Regions from separate parts of the Lacticaseibacillus suihuaensis genome, predicted to be linked through region 3. Evidence: predicted binding sites of a transcription regulator. Region 3 holds the regulator's gene; each other region holds the start of a gene.
The links. Region 3 encodes LexA, which represses DNA repair genes until DNA is damaged. Its sites were predicted from a motif close to CNAACANNTGTTNG; they were not measured.
Positions count from the first base shown of each region.

Region 1: the regulator LexA is predicted to act here: its motif matches at 1,231-1,244, upstream of ACYVRZ_RS09840 (Y-family DNA polymerase).
Region 2: the regulator LexA is predicted to act here: its motif matches at 745-758, upstream of ACYVRZ_RS01235 (DNA polymerase III subunit alpha).

Region 1 covers NZ_BAAGBJ010000010.1:93,441-95,688, reverse strand. Annotated here, with positions in the region: gene ACYVRZ_RS09850 (hypothetical protein) at 1-518, shown strand, start outside; gene ACYVRZ_RS09845 (hypothetical protein) at 549-1,121, shown strand; gene ACYVRZ_RS09840 (Y-family DNA polymerase) at 1,270-2,248, shown strand, end outside.
Region 2 covers NZ_BAAGBJ010000001.1:277,280-279,527, reverse strand. Annotated here, with positions in the region: gene ACYVRZ_RS01245 (hypothetical protein) at 1-405, shown strand, start outside; gene ACYVRZ_RS01240 (YjzD family protein) at 484-681, opposite strand; gene ACYVRZ_RS01235 (DNA polymerase III subunit alpha) at 802-2,248, shown strand, end outside.
Region 3 covers NZ_BAAGBJ010000003.1:33,347-35,594, forward strand. Annotated here, with positions in the region: gene ccpA (catabolite control protein A) at 1-565, shown strand, start outside; gene lexA (transcriptional repressor LexA) at 717-1,343, shown strand; gene ACYVRZ_RS03815 (AEC family transporter) at 1,861-2,248, opposite strand, start outside.

The sequences.
Region 1 (2,248 bases), on a different contig from region 3:
TGCTTTGGGCCTGGGGGCTTTTGATCGGCGCCACCGCGCTGGTCAGCTTCTTGTTCGCCCTGCTGTTTGCAAGGCGCCGGCGCCAGGAGAGCCTGGCCTACCTGATGGTGGGCAAAAGCACCGGCGCGATTCTCGCGCAGTACCTGCTTGAAAGCCTGATTGTCGCCGGCGCCGGCTTCCTGGCCGTCTGGCTGCTGTGCCTGTTGTTTGGGGCGAACGCGGCCGGCTGGCTGAGTCAGCTGACCCGCGCCGGCTTTTCCGACCAGCTGCAAGGGACTTTGGCGACCGGCACCATTTCGCGCGACCTGACGACGCTGATGCACTCACACGTCACCACCTTCAGCGGTCCCGGCCTCCTCGTGCCCAACCAGGCACCTGGGGCCCGGCCAGCGCTTGCCCTCAGCGGCGAGGGCTGGACCCTGGTGGCCATCGTCGGTGCCGTCGCCCTGGGCCAGGCCAGCGCCTGGCTGCTGCACCTCGGGCGCCTGCGCTGGCACCTGCGGCGAAGCCAACCCTAATGTTTTCCCTCATCAGAAAGGAGGGCCACCATGCCACTATTTCACAACCGCGCCGCCAAGGCCTTCCAAGCGCAACTGCACCAACTGTTCAGCCCGGCGGACCTCTACTTCATCTATCAACCGGACCAGGCAACCCTGCAAACCACGACCCACACTTACACCCAGCAATTCCTGGCCAACGGGGCGCGAAAGGCGCTGGGCCTGATCGACGAAACCGACGCCGGCATCATTCCCTACCTCAGCGTCCAGGCCAACCTGCTGATCAACGGCCAGACCCAGTCGTTCGCCCTGATTCCCGCCGCCTTGCGCCGCGACCTTGTGTTCCTCGATCAACCGGCGCGGGACCTGACGCCGGCGCAAAGCCTGTACGTGCAGCTGTTTCGCGGCCTGTTCGCCGGGCGTCAGTTCCTGCTCATGGCCGACTTTCCTCCGTCCATGACCCTGCAGGAGAAGCGCTTGTTCATGGACACCGCCACCACCGCCGTTCGCCAGACCAACACCAGCCTGTTGGTGCTGACCACCGACACCAACCTGGTCGCCGCCCATCCCGCCACGAGCTGGTGGGAAGCGCCCGAACTGCAGCCAACCGCCGCGGCGCAGTAGCCTGCCGCCGCCCAGTCTGACACGCCCAAAGGCCTTGCCGCAAACCCGTGGCAAGGCCTTTTTGCGCTACGCTACCGCACGACACTTGTGGCATCGCGCTTGCTTTTTGCGAACACACGTTTGTATAATGAGGGGCGAGGTGATCACTATGTATGCCCAAGAACCCCACCGCGTGGTGTTTTTGATCGATAACAAGTCCTTTTACGCCTCGGTCGAGTGCGTCGCGCGTCACCTGAATCCGCTCAAAACGCCGCTGGTGGTGATGTCCGAACAGAAAAACACCAACGGCGGCCTAATCCTGGCCACCTCGCCGACCGCCAAGGCGAACTACGGGCTGCAGGCCAACGTCAGCCGGCAACGCGATTTGCCGCAGGACCCCGCACTGATCGTCGTGCCGCCGCGCATGAACCTTTACATCAAGCGCAATCTCGCCATCAACACCATTTTTCAGCGCTTCACCGCGGCCGGCGACTGCTGGCCTTACTCCATCGACGAATCCGTGCTCGACGTCACCCGCTCGTGGCGGCTGTTCGGTTCCTCGCCGCTCGCTTTGGCCAAGCGCATTCAGGCCACTGTTCACCGCGAGCTCGGGCTGTATCTGACCATCGGCATCGGCGAGAATCCACTGCAGGCGAAGCTTGCGCTGGATCTGTTCGCCAAGCACACGCCCGACTTGATCGGCAAGCTCAGCTACGCCACCTTCGCCGCCAGGATCTGGCCGCTCACCGAGCTGGACGCGGTGTGGAGCATCGGGGCTCGCACCGCCAAGCGCCTCAAGCGCCTCGGCGTCACCAGTATGTACGACCTCGCCCACCTGCCGCCGGCCGCCTTGAAGGCCGAATTCGGCATCATCGGCACCCAGCTGTTCGCCTTGGCCTGGGGCGTCGACCGCAGCGAGTTGGCGCGGCGCATTCGCGTTCGCGCCCCAAGCATCGGCAACTCGCAGGTGCTGCCGCGCGACTACGCCACCCAAGAAGAAATCGAGCGGGTGATCACCGAAATCGCGCAGCAGGTCGCGGCCAGGCTACGCCACCACCACCGCAAGGCCGGTCGCATCAGCCTGAGCATCGGCTTCTCCTACGCCGCAAGCGAGACCGAGCAGCGCAGCGGCTTCAGCCACAGCGCGA
Region 2 (2,248 bases), on a different contig from region 3:
GCGGTGGAGACCCAGCGCCAAAACGTCGCGGCCGCGATGGCGCGAGCCAAGGTCGCGACCAAAGACGAGCAGCTACCGGCAAGCGTTGAGGGCCTCAAGCAGGTCCTCAAGGGCAACGGCGGTACGGTTCGCATGAACGTTCAAGACGGCCAGGTGCTGGGTATCACCGACATCGTGCCGCTCAAGGCGCTGAAGGACAAGGCGGCCCAAACCGCGTTTGGCACCCAGTTTGCGCTTTTGGCCAGCGCGACCGGGGCCGAGGCCAAGACGGTGTTGAGCAAGTTCAACCAGGCGACCAAGGACGCCGATGGCAGCGCGACGACCATCGCGACGATCACTTCCAACGGCGTCAAGTTCAACGTCGGTTTTTCGACCAGTGACCTGTACGTCTACATCACCAAGTAACGCAAAGACGGCGGTTGCCCGATGGGGGTAGCCGCCGTCTTTAGTCTGTCGACGCATGAAAAAGGCGCAACCGCTGGATTACGCCTTTTTGCTTTTGCTGGTTTCCGGATCGAAGTACGCCATGGTCGGTGGTAGCAGGAACAACAGGACTGCAAAAACCAAACCGACGATCAGGCTTGTCTTGGGATCAAAGGTGTTGCCGGCCAGCGCACTGACCAGGAAGCCGACGACCTCGCCGAGCAGGGCACCCCAGACGATGGTAACAAAATAGCGCATAGTCATCCCTCTTTTCTAAGTTATCTTAACACGTCGCCGCCAAAAAGCAACCGTCGCCCGGCACAAACCCCTGTTCGCGTTGCGCGGGTCGTTCGGGTATAATGGGCTTGAGGTGGCGAAATGATGTTCACGCACATACAAGTCCAAAGCAGCTTCACGCTGCTCAACGGGCCGCTCACGGTCAAGGAAATCGTGGCGACGGCCCAAGAACGCGGCTTCTCCGCCGTTGCGCTGACCGATGTCAACGTGATGTACGGGGTGGTCGATTTTTACCGTCAGGCCCAGGCGGCCAAGCTCAAGCCGCTGTTGGGGATGCGGCTTGAGCTGCCCGATGCTCAGGCGGTGCTGATTGCCGAGACGACGGCGGGGTACCACCAGCTGCTGCGGCTGTCCAGCGCTATCAAGCTGGCGCAGACGCCGCCGAACCTGGCCGCACTGCCTGACCTGACCGGCATCGCCGCCATCGTGTCCGGTGTCTACCTGCAAAGTGAGGCCTTCCAGGCGCTGAATCAGCCGGCCGCCGCGCTGTTTGCCGCGCTGGCGGCCAAGCGACCGGCCAGCCTGTACCTGGGGCTTGAGGCCGCCCAGCTTGACTCCGAACTGCCGGCCTTTGCCAAGGCCCATGACCTGCCGCTGCTGGCGCTGAGCCACGTCTGCTACAAGGACCCGGCCGACGCCTTCACGCAAAAGGTGATGCAGGCGATCGCCGCCGGCACCCAGCTGAACTTTCGTGACCCGACGCTGCAAGACGCCGGTGGCGACTGGCTGATGCCGCCGGCCATGGCGGCGGCGCCGTTCGAGGCGGCCGGGCAACAGCAGGCGCTGGCCAACCTGGCGGCCTTGGTGACCAGGGCCGAGGCGACCATTGCCTTTCGCGAGCCGCAGCTGCCGCACTACCCGGTGCCCAACGGCGAACCCGCGTCGACCTACCTCAGGCGGCTGGCCACCGCGGGGCTGGTCCGGCGCTTCCCCCAAGCCGCGGTCCCTGCCGCCTACCGCAAGCGGCTGGACTACGAGCTGGGCGTCATCTCCGAGATGGGCTTTGACGACTACTTCCTAGTGGTCTGGGACGTGATGAACCACGCGCATGAGGTTGGCATCATGACCGGCCCCGGGCGAGGGTCCGCGGCCGGGGCCCTGGTGGCTTACGCCTTGGCAATCACCGAGGTTGATCCCATCGAGTACAACCTGCTGTTCGAGCGCTTCTTGAACCCGGCTCGGGCCAACATGCCAGACATCGACCTGGACATTCCGGACAACCGGCGCGGCGAGCTGATTCGCTACGTACATGATCGCTACGGACAAGACCACATGGCGCAGATCATCACCTTCGGTACGTTTGGGGCCAAGCAGGCGCTGCGCGACGTCGCCCGGGTCTTTGGGCTCAGCCAGTTTGACGCCAACAAGTGGAGTGCGGCGATTCCCAACCAGTTTCACATCGACCTGAAGGCGGCCTACCAGCAGTCGCTGCCGCTGCGCAACCTGGTGGCCGATGCCGAACAAAACCGGCTGCTTTTCACCACCGCGCTGGCGCTTGAGGGGCTGCCGCGCCACGACTCGACCCACG
Region 3 (2,248 bases):
GCTGGCTGGCTCCGTCGACCCGGACGAGCAGGTCGGCTCCGTCAACATCGACTACGTGGCCGCCGTTGAGGCCGCAACCACGCAGCTGATCAACAACGGCAACAAGCAGGTCGCCTTGATCACCGGGCCTTTGAGCCAGGCCATCAACGGGCAATACCGCCTGAAGGGTTACAAGCAGGCGCTGGACAACGCCGGTTTGGCCTACGACGAAAGCCTGGTCTTTGAATCCGACACCAGCTACCACGCCGGGCTCGCATTGTTCGAGCAGCTGCAAAAGGCCGGGGCCACTGCCGCGGTCATCGGCGATGACGAAGTGGCCGTCGGCGTTCTCGACGGCGCAATCGACGCCGGCGTTTCCGTGCCGGACGACTTCGAGCTGATCACCTCCAACAACACCAAGCTGACCGAGATGGCGCGGCCGCAGCTGACCTCCATCGATCAGCCGCTGTACGACATCGGCGCGGTTGCGATGCGCCTGCTCACCAAGATGATGAACAAGGAAGACATCGATGCCAAGACCATTCGCCTGGGCTTTGACATCACCGACCGTCAATCCACCAAGTAAGCCATTGCACCACGAAGCCGTCGCGTTTGCGGCGGCTTTTTGCGTGGCCGGGCGAAACCGGCAACAAACCGCGGCACGACGCGAAAAAAGTTGCAAACACGCGTTTGGTTTGGTATATTAAGGTCAGCAAATCTCATTAGGCGGTGATTGTATGCCATCCCAGGCAAGTGCAAAGCGGTGGAAAGAGATCCTTTTGACCATCCATGATTCGATCGAAAACCGCGGCTACCCGCCGACAGTGCGGGAAATCGGCAAGGCGGTCGGCTTGAGTTCCTCCAGCACCGTGGCGGCCTACCTCGACCGTCTGATCAAGGAAGGGCTGATTGCCAAGGACCCGACCAAACCCCGCACCCTCGAGGTGACCAAGGCCGGTCGTGCTTTCGCCGGCATTCAGGAGGCCGGCATTCCCATCATCGGGACCGTGGCCGCCGGCGTGCCGATTACGGCCATCGAAAACATCGAGGATTACTTCCCGGTGCCGGGCGAGCTCAGCTACGACCCAGACGACCTGTTCATGCTGCGCGTTCAGGGCAACTCGATGATTAAGATCGGCATCCTGAACGGCGATCAGATTATTGTCAAGCAGCAGGCCACCGCCGAGAACGGCCAGATCGTCGTGGCGATGACCACCGACGACGAGGCGACGGTCAAGCGCTTCTTCAAGGAGGCCAACGGCGTTCGCCTCCACCCGGAGAACGACACGATGGCCGACATGTACTTCGACGACGTCATCATCTTGGGCGTCGTGGTGAGCCTTTACCGCCCAGCTTTGGTCTGAGCCAAACAAAACGTCTGTCTTCTTGCGTGATGCAGGAAGGCAGACGTTATTTTTGTGCCGTGACGCAGGGGGAACTTTCGCGAAGTTCGCCTGGCTTTGTCCTAGTTCGTCGGGCTCCGCCAGGCAACGCGGAAGCGCCTAGCTACGGCGCATCACTTGGGCCCAAGTGCGGGACCCAAGCAACAGCGCTAGGTAGTCTCTGCAAAAAAATAGTCTGTATTTAGCCTAGAATGCCACTAGTGAGTGGATTTACCACTAGGCAGGGCGGAGGCTCGGACGGCACCGCTGTTGGAGGCGTAGGGCCGGGGCGAGCCAGCGTGAAATCCCTGTTAGTCGGCCGTACTTGCCGGCTTACAGGCAGGGCGGGTCCTGAGACCGGGACGGGCTCAGGGGAGCCCCACGCGTTCCGCCGCCCCGGGCCGGAGCCGGAAGTAGTGGTCCGTCCGGGCCGGAGCCCGGATTTTCAGATACTACCTAGGCTAGCCGTCCTGCTAAACCCGCGGCCTTTCGCCCTGGTCTACTGCACCAACACCATGATGATTGGGATGGCGACCATCGCCAGCAGGGTGGTGGCGGTGACGGTGATGGCGGCGTTGTTCGCGTCGGCGCCGTAGAGCTTGGCGACGACCGGGGCGTTGGTCATCACCGGCATCGCAGATTGCAGAATGAAGACCTGTTTCATCAGCGTCGGCACCGGGGCGAAGGCGACCAGGGCCGCCATCAGAAGCGGGGCGATGACGAAGCGGCCGGCGCAGATGCCAAGAAGTTCGCGGTCGAAGCGGATGTTGGCGATTCCCGCCTGATGCATCGCAATACCGATGAAGAACATCGAGCCGGGGATGGTCAGGTTGCCGACGTAATTGAGGTCGGCCATCAGAAACTGCGGCAGCTGGATGTGCAGCAGC